Regions from separate parts of the Streptomyces cinereoruber genome, predicted to be linked through region 2. Evidence: riboswitches for the same ligand, from Rfam matches in the RefSeq annotation. Region 2 holds a riboswitch; the other holds the start of a gene.
The links. A riboswitch is a leader RNA that binds a small molecule or an ion and turns the genes downstream of it on or off. The one in region 2 is predicted to bind cyclic di-AMP.
Positions count from the first base shown of each region.

Region 1: it holds a riboswitch for cyclic di-AMP, as region 2 does, so the genes downstream of both, CP977_RS25930 (M23 family metallopeptidase) here and CP977_RS13855 (LysM peptidoglycan-binding domain-containing protein) in region 2, are expected to answer to the same signal.

Region 1 covers NZ_CP023693.1:5,736,866-5,743,736, forward strand. Annotated here, with positions in the region: gene CP977_RS25925 (M16 family metallopeptidase) at 1-1,074, shown strand, start outside; cyclic di-AMP (ydaO/yuaA leader) riboswitch at 1,364-1,524, shown strand; gene CP977_RS25930 (M23 family metallopeptidase) at 1,538-2,308, shown strand; gene CP977_RS25935 (GntR family transcriptional regulator) at 2,519-3,202, shown strand; gene CP977_RS25940 (HPr family phosphocarrier protein) at 3,350-3,631, opposite strand; gene CP977_RS25950 (bifunctional acetate--CoA ligase family protein/GNAT family N-acetyltransferase) at 3,807-6,871, shown strand, end outside.
Region 2 covers NZ_CP023693.1:3,131,180-3,138,050, reverse strand. Annotated here, with positions in the region: gene CP977_RS13860 (transglycosylase family protein) at 39-1,091, shown strand; cyclic di-AMP (ydaO/yuaA leader) riboswitch at 1,350-1,521, shown strand; gene CP977_RS13855 (LysM peptidoglycan-binding domain-containing protein) at 1,525-2,238, shown strand; gene eno (phosphopyruvate hydratase) at 2,573-3,859, shown strand; gene CP977_RS13845 (FtsB family cell division protein) at 3,943-4,413, shown strand; gene CP977_RS13840 (DUF501 domain-containing protein) at 4,460-5,134, shown strand; gene CP977_RS13835 (Ppx/GppA phosphatase family protein) at 5,131-6,045, shown strand; gene CP977_RS13830 (NAD(P)/FAD-dependent oxidoreductase) at 6,459-6,871, shown strand, end outside.

The DNA of each region.
Region 1 (6,871 bases), 2.6 Mb from region 2:
CACCCGGGCGTACGGGTCTCCCTGGAGGTCCCGGTCTCCCGGCTGCCCAAGGCGCTCGGGCTGCTCTCCGAGGCCCTGATCGCCCCGGCGTTCCTGGACACCGAGGTCGAGCGCCTGGTGCGCAACCGCCTCGACGAGATCCCGCACGAGACGGCCAGCCCGGCCCGGCGCGCCGCCAAGCAGCTCTCCAAGGAGCTGTTCCCGGCCGCCTCCCGGATGTCCCGGCCGCGCCAGGGCACCGAGGAGACCGTCGAGGCGATCGACGCCGCCGCGGTCCGCGCCTTCTACGAGGCGCACGTGCGGCCCGCCACGGCCACCGCCGTGGTCGTCGGCGACCTGACCGGCGTCGACCTGGAGAAGGTCCTCGCGGAGACGCTGGGCGCCTGGACCGGCGAGCCCGGCGAGCCGCTGCCGATGCCGCCGATCACCGCCGACGACACCGGCCGGGTCGTCATCGTGGACCGTCCCGGCGCCGTCCAGACCCAGCTGCTCATTGGCCGGATCGGCCCCGACCGGCACGCCCGCGTCTGGCCGGCCCAGGTCCTCGGCACGTACTGCCTCGGCGGCACCCTGACCTCGCGTCTGGACCGGGTCCTGCGCGAGGAGAAGGGCTACACGTACGGCGTGCGGGCCTTCGGGCAGGTGCTCCGCTCGGACGCCGAGGGGAACGGCGCGGCGATGCTCGCCATCAGCGGCTCCGTCGACACCCCCAACACGGGCCCGGCCCTGGACGACCTGTGGAAGGTGCTGCGCACCCTGGCCGCCGAGGGGCTCACGGACGCCGAGCGGGAGACCGCCGTGCAGAACCTGGTGGGGGTTGCCCCGCTCAAGTACGAGACGGCCGCCTCCGTCGCCGGGACGCTCGCCGACCAGGTGGAGCAGCACCTCCCGGACGACTTCCAGGCCCAGTTGTACGCGCGCCTGGCCGAGACCGGCACCGTCGAGGCGACCGCGGCCGTGGTCAGCGCCTTCCCGGTGGACCGGCTCGTCACGGTCCTGGTGGGCGACGCGGCACAGATCGCGGAGCCGGTGCGGGCGCTCGGCATCGGTGAGGTGACCGTCGTCACCGGCTGATCGGACCCTGTCCGGCCGGCGGCCCACCGCTGCCGACCGGACGGGCGGACCAGCGAGCGGACGGAGGGCCCCGGCGTGACGGAACGTCAGGGCCCTCCGCCCGTCCGTGCGAGTCCCGTACAGGGGTCGCACGGAAACTCCCCGGTGAATTGTCCGGATTTGAGGCAAGCGTGATCATCTGCCCTGTGGCATGCCTTACAAAAGACCATGTTCGGTTGGTGATCGACTGGCGGTCCGCATAGCGTCGGTGCGGCTGTTCGCCAGTTGCACCCGCCGCGCCCGCGGCACCGGACAGTCATCGCCGAGTCCCCGTCAGGCGCGAGCCTGGGGAGCCGGGGACCCACAGTCCCTGGGGTGAATCGGACGCCTTCGCCCGGTGCGGAGGGGCCCGTAGGAGACCTTCCTGCTCCGAACCCGTCAGCTAACCCGGTAGGCGAGAAGGAAGGAAAGGAACAACGTCTTCATGGCGTTCACCCGTGCCACCGGGAAGCATCGTGGTTCGAGCCGGATGGGGCGCCGCAGCGCGGGCATCGCCGGCGCGGCGACGCTCGCCACCACCGGCGTCATCGGAACCCTCGCCTCTCCGGCGCTCGCCGCCGACACGGACAACCGCTCCCCCGAGGACACCGGCCTCACCAAGGTGATCGCCGAGGACTCCCTCGTCGACCGGCTCAACGCCCAGGCCGACGCCCAGGACCGCGAGGCCTTCGAGGCCGCCGCCGAGCAGAAGGCCCTGGCCGAGGCGAAGCGCAAGGCCGAGGCCCGCGCCAAGGAGATCCGCGAGGAGCGGGCCCGCGCCGCCCGCGAGGCCGAGCGCCGCCGCCTGAACTCCTTCCAGCTCCCCATCGCCGGCTCGTACGTCTCCACCGGCTACCAGACCGGCGGCTCGCTCTGGTCCTCCGGCAGCCACTCCGGCGTCGACTTCCACGCCGCCTACGGCAGCCGGGTCGTCTCCGTCGGCTCCGGCACCGTCGTCGAGGCCGGCTGGGGCGGCGCGTACGGCAACAACATCGTCATCCGGATGCACGACGGCACGTACACCCAGTACGGTCACCTCTCCTCCATCGGGGTGTACGTCGGCCAGACCGTCGAGCCGGGCCAGCAGATCGGCATCTCGGGCTCGACCGGCAACTCGACCGGGCCGCACCTCCACTTCGAGGCCCGCACGGGCGCCGACTACGGCTCCGACATCAACCCGATCTCCTACCTCCGCGCCCGCGGCGTCGCCGTCTGACCCGGCCTCCCGCGCGCCCCTGACCACCGGGGGCCCTCCGCGTCGCAAAAGCCCCGGCTCGTACTGAGCCGGGGCTTTTCGTCGGCCACAACGCGGTCATGGATTCCATGGGGGCATCGGAAATTCCGGCGGGCTGCAATAGAGTCGCGGATCAGGCGCAGAACAGGCGCCGCTCGAATTGTCTCGCGCGGACCAAGGCGGAGGTCGGACATGCGCATTCCCGCGCATTCGGTATGCACGGCGATCCGGGACGACATCGTCTCCGGCGTCTTCGAGCGGGGCAGCCGGCTGACCGAGGAGCAGCTCGCCCGCCGGTACGGGGTCTCCCGCGTCCCGGTCCGCGAGGCGCTGCGCACCCTGGAGTCCGAGGGCTTCGTCCTCACCCGGCGCCACGCGGGCGCGCACGTCGCCGAGCCCACCGAGCAGGAGGCGGCCGACCTGCTCGACATGCGGGCGCTGCTCGAACCGCTGGGGGCCGCCCGGGCCGCGCAGCGGCGCACCGACGCCCACCTCAAGGTGCTGCGCGGCCTGGTCAGGCTCGGGCAGGAGCGGGCCAGGCGCGGTCAGGGCGAGGACCTGCGCTCGCTCGGCGGCTGGTTCCACGAGACGCTCGCGCAGGCCTCCGGCAGCCCGCCGCTGACGGCGCTGCTCACACAGCTCCGGCACAAGATCGCCTGGATGTACGCGGTCGAGCAGCCCGAGCGGCCGGTGGAGGCCTGGGCCGAGCACGGCGCGATCGTGGACGCCGTGGCGCGCGGCGACGCCGAACGGGCGAGGGCCCTCACCGCGCTGCACGCGGAGCGCTCGATGTCGCTGCACCGGCTCAAGAGGCCGGAGCGGGGGCGTGTGAGGGTTTCGCAACACGTCGTCAACACGACGAGCGCCCGGAATTAACACGCGCACCGTATACAAAGAATAGGAATTGCGCGGGGTTTTTCGTGCTGCCCGAAAACGGGGGGGCGTGGGAACGGAAAGGCGAAAGGATGTGGCCGTCGGAATTCCGACGGCCACACCCTTTCGAGTGCGGGAGGCGTAAAGGGGTCAGACGGTCTCGGGAAGCTCGTCCAGGCCCTCGGCGACCAGCTTCGCGAGGCGGTCCAGCGCGGCCTCGGCGCCCTCGGCGTCCGACGCGAGCACGATCTCCTCGCCGCCCTGCGCGCCCAGGCCGAGCACCGCGAGCATGGAGGCGGCGTTCACCGGGGTGCCGTCGGACTTGGCGATCGTCACCGGAACGCCGGAAGCCGTGGCGGCACGGACGAAGATGGACGCGGGGCGGGCGTGCAGGCCCTCGGCCCAGCCGACGTTGACGCGGCGCTCAGCCATGGTGTTGCCCTTCAAGTCTCAAGCGGGTTGTCTAGACCAGTCTCTCACGGGATGCGAGGTGCTCACGCCGACCTCCGGCCCGGACCGGACCGCCTCTCGGCTCCCCCCACCTTGCAACGCGCACCCCCACCGCGCGACCGGTGCTCCCGGCGCGTCCCGGCCGTAGGCTGACCCCATGCAGAGCGCGTCGGAGCAGTCGGAAGCGACGGAACCGCAGGCGGAGCCGGCACGGCCGGCGCCACCGGAGCACGCCTACCCCGACCACTGGGAGGCGGACGTGGTGCTCCGCGACGGCGGCACCGCGCGCATCAGACCCATCACCACCGACGACGCCGACCGGCTCGTCAGCTTCTACGAGCAGGTCTCGGACGAGTCGAAGTACTACCGCTTCTTCGCCCCCTACCCGCGCCTCTCCGCCAAGGACGTGCACCGCTTCACCCACCACGACTTCGTGGACCGGGTCGGACTCGCGGCGACCGTCGGCGGCGAGTTCATCGCCACCGTCCGCTACGACCGCATCGACGACCGCGGACTGCCCGCCTCCGCCCCGGCCGACGAGGCCGAGGTCGCCTTCCTCGTCCAGGACGCGCACCAGGGGAGGGGCGTCGCCTCCGCCCTGCTCGAACACATCGCGGCGGTGGCCCGCGAGCGGGGCATCCGGCGCTTCGCCGCCGAGGTGCTCCCCGCCAACACCAAGATGATCAAGGTCTTCACCGACGCGGGCTACACCCAGAAGCGCAGCTTCGAGGACGGCTCCGTCCGGCTCCACCTCGACCTCGAACCCACCGACCGGTCCCTCGCCGTCCAGCGCGCCCGCGAGCAGCGCGCCGAGGCCCGCTCCGTACAGCGGCTGCTCACCCCCGCCTCCGTCGCCGTGGTCGGCGCCGGCCGCGCACCCGGCGGCGTCGGCCGGACCGTCCTGCGCAACCTCCTCGGAGCGGGCTTCACCGGACGCGTGTACGCGGTGAACGCCGCGCTCCCCGCAACCGGTGGCGACGGCGGCGGACCGGTCGAGCTCGACGGGGTCCCCGCGTACCGCTCCGTCGGCGCCATCGGCGAACCCGTGGACCTGGCGATCGTCGCGGTCCCCGCCGAACGGGTGCCGGAGGCCGTCGCGGACTGCGGCGAGCACGGCGTGCGGGGCCTCGTCGTGCTCTCCGCCGGATACGCCGAGAGCGGGCCGGAGGGCCGCGAACGGCAGCGCCGGCTCGTCCAGCAGGCCCGCTCGTACGGCATGCGGATCATCGGCCCCAACGCCTTCGGCATCATCAACACCGCCGACGACGTGCGGCTCAACGCCTCGCTCGCGCCGCAGATGCCGGCCGCCGGGCGGATCGGGCTCTTCACCCAGTCCGGCGCGATCGGGATCGCCCTCCTCGCCGGACTGCACCGGCGGGGCGCCGGGCTCTCCTCCTTCATCTCGGCCGGCAACCGCGCCGACGTCTCCGGCAACGACTTCCTCCAGCACTGGTACGACGACCCCGGCACCGATGTCGTCCTCCTCTACCTGGAGTCGATCGGCAACCCCCGGAAGTTCACCCGGCTCGCCCGCCGCACCGCCGCCGTCAAGCCGGTCGTCGTCGTCAAGGGCGCCCGGCACAGCGGCAGCGCCCCGCCCGGCCACCGGGTGCCCGTCACCCGCGTCCCGCACGCCACGGTCTCCGCGCTGCTCCGGCAGGCCGGGGTGATCCGCGTCGACACCGTCACCGAGCTCGTGGACGCCGGGCTGCTCCTCGCCGCCCAGCCGCTCCCCGCCGGGCCCCGGGTCGCGATCCTCGGCAACTCGGAGTCGCTCGGCCTCCTCACGTACGACGCCTGCCTCACCGAGGGGCTGCGCCCGCTGCGGCCCCTCGACCTGACGACCGCGGCGGTGCCGGCGGACTTCCGGGACGCGCTGGTGGCGGCCCTCGCGGACGAGACCTCCGACGCGGTCGTCGTGACCGCGATCCCGTGGGTCGGCGAGGACGGCGCCACCGAGTTCGGCGACGGCGAGGTCCTGGCGGCCGCCCTCCGCGAGGCCGTCGCCTCCGCCCCCGCCCCGGCGAAGCCGGTCGTCGTCGTCCACGTCGAGATGGGCGGCCTCGCGGAGGCCCTGGCGGCGGCGACGAGCACGAGGCCGCCTGCGGCGGGGCGGGGGGCCGGGGGCGGTACGGGTACGGCCGGGGGCGCGGGTACGGGGGTCGGGCCCGTTGCGGTCGCCTCCGTGGGGGAGAACCGTTCCGCCGGTCCTGCCGCACCTGGATCCGCCACGTCCGGGTCCGTCGCACCTGAATCCGCCACGTCCGCGCCCACCGCACCCGGCCCCGTGCCGGCGACCGCGCCGCCCGCCGCCGAACCCGCGCCCTCCGTACCCGTACCCGGACACGTCACCGAACCGGCGCCGCCCGGCCCGGTCCGGGAGGCCGGGCCGGTCACCATTCCCGCCTATCCCGCCGCCGAGCGGGCCGTGCGGGCGCTGGCCGAGGCCGTGCGGTACGGGCAGTGGCGGCGGCAGGCGGCCGACCCCGGGCGGGTGCCCGAGTACGAGGACATAGACGAGACCGGGGCCGCCGCCCTGATCCGGCGGGTGCTCGGCGGCGCGGACGCGCGGGGCGCCACCCTCGGCACCGACCAGGCCGGCGAGCTGCTCGCCCGGTACGGGATCACCGTCCTGCCGACCCTGCCCGCTCCCACGCCCGACGCCGCCGTCGCGGCCGCCGCCCGGCTCGGCTACCCCGTCGCCCTCAAGACCACCGCCCCGCACCTGCGCCACCGCCCCGACCTCGGCGGGGTCCGGCTCGACCTGGCCACCGAGGAACAGCTCCGCACGGCCTACGCCGAGCTGACCGAGGTCCTCGGCAAGCCCGAGGAGCTCCAGCCGGTCGTCCAGGCGATGGTGCCCCGGGGCGTCGACACCGTCGTCCGCTCCGCCATCGACCCGGCCGTCGGCGCCGTCCTCTCCTTCGGCCTCTCGGGCGCGGCCTCCGAACTCCTCGGCGACACCGCCCACCGGCTGGTCCCGGCCACCGACCGGGACGCGGCGGAACTCGTCCGCTCCCTCCGGACCACCCCGCTGCTCTTCGGCTGGCGCGGCTCCGCCCCCGTCGACACCCCGGCCCTGGAGGAACTCCTCCTCCGGGTCTCCCGGCTCGTCGACGACCACCCCGAGGTGGTCGCCGTCTCCCTGGAACCGGTGGTCGTCGCACCCCGCGGCCTCTCCGTCCTCGGCGCGACCGTCCGCCTGGCCCCGCCCCCGCCCCG
Region 2 (6,871 bases):
GCCCCCGTCAGGCCCCCGCCATCGTCGTCGCCGCGGGCGTGACCGGATCCGCCATGGCGCTGCCCCTGCTCGCCACCGGATCCGCGTCCGCCGCCGACGCCGCCACCTGGGACCGCGTCGCCGAGTGCGAGTCCGGCGGCCAGTGGACCGCCAACTTCGGGAACGGGATGTACGGCGGCCTCCAGTTCACCCAGGGCGACTGGGAGCGCCACGGCGGCCTGGCGTACGCGCCCAGCGCCGACCTGGCCAGCCGCGCCCAGCAGATCGCGGTGGCCGAGAAGGCCCTCGCCGGGGGCAGCGACGCCTGGGGCACCTGCGCGCCGATCGCCGGTCTGACGAACGACGGGAAGCCCACCGGGGTGGACCCGGGCCCGGCCGCCGCACCGACGCCCTCCGTGGCGCCCGTACCCGAGTCGGCCTGGAACTCCGGCGCGCCGGGCGCCTCCGCGACCACGCCGTCCACCGGGGCCCCGGAGTCCTCCGCCACGCCGTCCGCCCCCTCCACGGCGCCGGCCGCGCCGTCGGCCCCCGCCGACCCGACCGCGCCGGCCACCTCCGCCACGCCGACCACCCCCGCCACGCCGTCCGCGCCGTCCGGGTCGGCGAACCCGACGGACCCGGCGGACCCGACGCTTCCGGCCGACCCGACGGCCCCCGTCGCCCCCGATGAGTCCGTTACGCCCGGTACGTCTGTTACGCCCGGTGTTCCGGGAGATGAGGGAGCGTCGGTCGCGCCCGGCACGGGCAAGCACCGGGGCGAGGCGGCTCCGGAGGAAACCGACAACTCGGACACCTCTGCTGAACCCGGGCGACATGCCTCGGACAAGGGCAACTCGCCTGAAGGTGTCGAATCGGCCCCGGGTGCTGGCGAAGCGAAGAATCCGGACGCAACGGACAGTCAGGGCTCTTCGGGTGAATACGTCGTGCGTCCGGGTGACAGCCTTTCGGGCATCGCCCAGGCGAACGAACTCCCCGGGGGCTGGGCCGCCCTCTACGACGCCAACAAGCGGACCGTGGGCATCGATCCGGACCTCATCCTCCCTGGTCAGAACCTCGACCTGACGCCGGGTTCGGTCTCGGAAGCCGGGTAGTTCATGGGCTTATGTCCGCTTCCGGACGAGTGAGACATGGGTCTCTTTGTCCCAACTGGCGTGTCGCGCCCGCAAACTCCGCTTCCGTCATCTCCCACCTGCGCAAACAGTCCCCTCCGAAGGGCAAGAAGAGGCGAAATTCGTCGTATGAGCCTCTTTGAACTTCGGAGGGTTCTGTGTCTACGGTCGTCACCGCTCGCCACCGCGGGCCCCGTCGACCGAAACGCCGAATCCTGCCGTCGGCCGATGGGAACAGTCGTCGCGCAAGCGCCGAAGGCAGGAGCGGGGGACCCAAGGTAAGCGCCGGGCCCGGCCGTCGAGAGACGGCCGACGACCGGCTTGGGGTGAAGCCGCGTGCTAGGACACGCGGCCGGGCAACTCTTCGGCCCGAACCCGACAGCTCACCTCGCAGGCGTCGGTGAGGAGAATCCCCATGCTGTTTTCCGTCAAGGGCAAACACCGCCGTCCCTCCAAGGCCACCCAGCTCGCCGCGCTCGTCGGCGTCACCGGTGTCGCCGTCGCCGCCCCGCTGATGACCGCGGGCACCGCCTCGGCCGCCACCGCCTCCGAGTGGGACCGCGTCGCCCAGTGCGAGTCCGGCGGCAACTGGTCCATCAACACCGGCAACGGCTACTACGGCGGCCTCCAGTTCTCGGCCTCCACCTGGGCCGCGTACGGCGGTACCGCCTACGCCCCCACCGCCAACCAGGCCTCGAAGTCCCAGCAGATCGCCGTCGCCGAGAAGGTCCTCGCGGGCCAGGGCAAGGGCGCCTGGCCGAGCTGCGGCGTGGGCCTCTCCGGCGCCTCCTACGACGGCGGCTCCGCCGAGAGCGCCCAGCAGGAGCAGCCGAAGCAGAAGAAGCAGCGCACGACCGAGCAGCCGACCACCCGCAGCGAGCAGCGCCAGGCCCCGAAGAAGGACCGCCAGGCCGCTCCGAAGGCCGCCAAGAAGACCGTCACCACCCCGACCGGCAAGACGGTCGCGAAGGGCGACGGCGAGTACAAGGTCGTCGCCGGCGACACCCTCAGCAAGATCGCCGAGGCGCAGGGCGTCAAGGGCGGCTGGGCCGAGCTCTTCGAGCTCAACGAGGACGTCGTCGAGAACGCCGACCTGATCTACCCGGGCCAGCAGCTCCACCTGAAGTGAGCCCGGCGGGTCGCGTGAGTCCGGCGGCTCACGCGCCCCCGATGACCCTCCCGCGGTGACCACCCCGGTCCGGCGCGCCCTTCCCCCGTGCGCGCCGGACCGGGGTTCCCCCTTTGGAGGGGCCCCGCGGCACCCCTCCGGCGGCCCACCTGACGGTTACCGATCAGTAGATCCGGGCCCCTTCGCCCCCTTATACGTGCCCTCGGGTCCTTTTTCGTCCCAGGGGGCGGGCGCCCGGCCGGTCGGAGCCTCCGGGGCGGTTAGGCTCTTGTCGCAAGGCCAAGCGACCCCGCATCGACCTTGCGTCACATCCAGCGTCACATCCCAGAAGGAGATGCTCGTGCCGTCCATCGACGTCGTCGTAGCCCGGGAAATCCTGGACTCCCGAGGCAACCCCACGGTCGAGGTCGAGGTCGGCCTCGACGACGGCAGCACCGGCCGTGCTGCCGTTCCGTCCGGCGCCTCCACCGGTGCGTTCGAGGCCCTCGAGCTCCGCGACGGTGACCCCAACCGCTACCAGGGCAAGGGTGTCGAGAAGGCCGTCCTCGCCGTCATCGAGCAGATCGGCCCGGAGCTCGTCGGCTACGACGCCACCGAGCAGCGCCTGATCGACCAGGCCATGTTCGACCTGGACGCCACCCCGGACAAGTCCTCGCTCGGCGCCAACGCCATCCTCGGCGTCTCCCTCGCCGTCGCGCACGCCGCCTCCGAGGCCAGCGACCTCCCGCTCTTCCGCTACCTGGGCGGCCCGAACGCGCACCTGCTGCCCGTTCCGATGATGAACATCCTGAACGGCGGGTCGCACGCCGACTCCAACGTGGACATCCAGGAGTTCATGATCGCCCCGATCGGCGCGGAGTCCTTCTCCGAGGCCCTCCGCTGGGGCACCGAGGTCTACCACACCCTCAAGTCCGTCCTGAAGTCCAAGGGCCTCTCCACCGGCCTCGGCGACGAGGGCGGCTTCGCCCCGAACCTCGGCTCCAACCGCGAGGCGCTCGACCTCATCCTCGAGGCGATCAAGCAGGCCGGCTACGTGCCCGGCAAGGACATCGCGCTCGCGCTCGACGTCGCCGCCTCCGAGTTCTACAAGGACGGCAAGTACGAGTTCGAGGGCAAGGCCCGCTCGGCCGCCGAGATGACCGAGTACTACGAGGAGCTCGTCGCCGCGTACCCGCTGGTCTCCATCGAGGACCCGCTGTTCGAGGACGACTGGGCCGGCTGGAACGTCATCACCGAGAAGCTCGGCGAGAAGGTCCAGCTCGTCGGCGACGACCTGTTCGTCACCAACCCGGAGCGCCTGGCCCGGGGCATCGAGGAGAAGTCCGCGAACGCCCTGCTCGTCAAGGTCAACCAGATCGGCTCGCTGACCGAGACCCTCGACGCCGTCGAGCTGGCCCAGCGCAACGGCTTCAAGTGCATGATGTCCCACCGCTCCGGCGAGACCGAGGACGTCACCATCGCCGACCTGGCCGTCGCCACCAACTGCGGCCAGATCAAGACCGGCGCCCCGGCCCGCTCCGAGCGCGTCGCCAAGTACAACCAGTTGCTGCGCATCGAGGAGATCCTCGACGACGCGGCGGTGTACGCCGGCCGCAGCGCGTTCCCGCGCTTCAAGGGCTGACACCCGCTCTCATCCGTACGTCCCCGTACTCGGTCCCGTACCGTGTGCGGGGACGTCCGCGTGAACAGGGGAGGCGACACGACATGGCCGTGAAGGACCGGGACCGGTTCTCGACCGCGACCCGGCTCAGGCTGCTCGGCGAGCAGACCGCCGCCCGTGTCTACCGCTCCCAGACCCGTCGCCAGGCCCGCCGCTCCCGGCTCACCGGCCGCGCGGCCTTCCTCGCCCTCGTCGTCTGCTCCCTGGTCGTGGCCCTCGCCTACCCCATGCGCAGCTACGTCTCCCAGCAGGGCGAGATCGCCGAGCAGGAGCGCCGGGCCGCCGAGGCCGCCCGGCGGGTGCAGGAGCTGAGGGACGAGAAGGCCCGCCTCCAGGACCCGGCCTACGTCCGCCGCCTCGCCCGCGAGCACCTGCACTACGTGCTCCCCGGCGAGACCGGCTTCACCGTGAACGACCCCGGCGCGGAGCAACGGCCCCGCGCCGACCAGGGGGCGGCGGACCGGCCCTGGTACGACAACCTCTGGGACGGCGTGGACAACGCCGACCGCCGCTGACCTCCCGTACGACCGACGACCGACGACCTAGGCAAGCAAGGCAGACATGCAAACGCCCCCTCCGCAGACCGAACGCACCGAGCCCACCGAGGCGGACGTCGCCGCCTTCGAGCTCCAGCTCGGCCGGCCGCCCCGCGGCCTGCGCGCCATCGCGCACCGCTGCCCCTGCGGGCAGCCGGACGTCGTCGAGACCGCGCCCCGGCTCCCCGACGGCACGCCGTTCCCCACCACGTACTACCTGACCTGTCCCCGGGCGGCCTCGGCCATCGGCACCCTGGAGGCCAACGGGGTCATGAAGGAGATGCAGGCCCGGCTCGCCACCGACCCGGAGCTGGCCGACGCCTACCGGGCCGCGCACGAGGACTACCTCGCCCGCCGCGACGCCATCGAGGTCCTGGAGGGCTTCCCGAGCGCCGGCGGCATGCCGGACCGGGTCAAGTGCCTGCACGTCCTCGTCGGCCACTCGCTGGTCGCGGGCCCGGGCGTGAACCCGTTCGGCGACGAGGCCCTCGCGATGCTGCCGGAGTGGTGGGCCAAGGGCCCGTGCGTCACCCCGTGCGGGGCGCCGAAGGAGGAGGACGGCTGGACGGTCGAGGGCGACCGGGACGGCCACTTCGCCTTCAAGCCGATCGACGCCGACGCCGACGCCGACGCCGACGCCGACGCCGACGCCGACGCCGACGCCGACGCCGACGCCGACGCCGAGGGTGAGGGCAAGTGACCCGGGTTGCCGGAATCGACTGCGGTACGAACTCCATCCGCCTCCTCGTCGCCGACGTGCACCCGGAGACGGGCGAGCTGGTCGAGCTGGACCGGCGGATGACGATCGTCCGGCTCGGCCAGGGCGTGGACCGGACGGGCCGGCTCGCCCTCGAGGCCCTGGAGCGCACCTTCGCCGCCTGCCGCGAGTACGCCGCCGTGATCGAGGAGCTGGGCGCCGAGCGGATCCGCTTCGTCGCCACCTCCGCCTCCCGCGACGCGGAGAACCGCGACGAGTTCGTGAACGGGGTCGTGGAGATCCTCGGCGTCGAGCCCGAGGTCATCACCGGCGACCAGGAGGCCGCGTTCTCCTTCGCCGGCGCCACCTGCGAGCTGCCCGGCACCGAGACGTACCTGGTCGTGGACATCGGCGGCGGCTCCACCGAGTTCGTCACCGGCACCGACCACGTCCAGGCCGCCCGCTCGGTGGACATCGGCTGCGTCCGGCTCACCGAGCGGCACGTCCGCCACGACCCGCCGACCGCCGAGGAGATCGAGGCGATCCGCGCCGACGTCCGGGCCGCGCTCGACCTGGCCGCCGAGGCCGTGCCGATCGACACGGCCGACGTCCTCGTCGGCCTGGCCGGCTCCGTCACCACCGTCGCCGCCCTCTCCCTGGGCCTCCCCGCGTACGACTCCGAGAAGGTCCACCACTCCCAAATCTCCGCCGAGCAGGTCGCCGAGGTGACCGACCGGCTCCTCGCCTCCACCCACGACGAGCGGGCCGCGATCCCCGTGATCCACCCCGGGCGGATCGACGTGATCGTCGCCGGGGCGCTCGTCCTGCGGGAGATCGTCGAGCGCGTCGGCGCCCGCGAGGTGGTCGTCAGCGAGCACGACATCCTCGACGGAATCGCCCTCTCGGTCGCGTAGCGCACCGCGCGGACCTCCATGGGAAGGCTCTATGCGTCGCATAGAGGGGCGCTATCGAGCCTTCCCACGGGCTTCCGCCGGGAAAGTTCGTGAAGTTCTTCACAAGGAAAAGGGCCCTGAGGGTGCCCGAAGGGGGTCGTTGGGCCCTCCGAGGGGCGCCCCAGGGCCCTTTCGCAGGCGCGGAGGCCGATCCGCCCGGTGTTTCCATCGCGTGAACGGGGCCTCCGGTTCAGGGTTAACGGAGGCTCTCCGGACCAGTTCACGGGGGGTGAACAACGTTCGCCACTGCACCCCGGTTCCTTTGCAGGAACATGACGTGGATCACGTGGGCGGCGGAGTGTAGCAGAGGTGTCCACCAAGCTTGTGAAGGGGCGCACGAACACACCCCCCGGACGGGGTGGATACTCGATCCCATGAGCACCACGGAGCGTCCCAGGATCCTCGTAGTAGGCGGCGGGTACGTAGGCCTGTACGCAGCTCGGCGCATCCTCAAGAAGATGCGCTACGCGGAGGCGACCGTCACGGTCGTCGACCCGCGGTCGTACATGACCTACCAGCCCTTCCTCCCCGAAGCCGCCGCCGGCAGCATCTCCCCGCGCCACGTCGTCGTCCCGCTGCGACGCGTCGTCCGCGGAGCCGAGGTGCTCACCGGCCGGGTCACCACCATCGACCAGGACCGCAAGGTCGCCACGATCGCCCCGCTCGTCGGCGAGGCGTACGAGCTGCCCTTCGACTACCTGGTCATCGCGATGGGCGCCGTCTCCCGCACCTTCCCGATCCCCGGCCTCGCCGAGCAGGGCATCGGCATGAAGGGCATCGAGGAGGC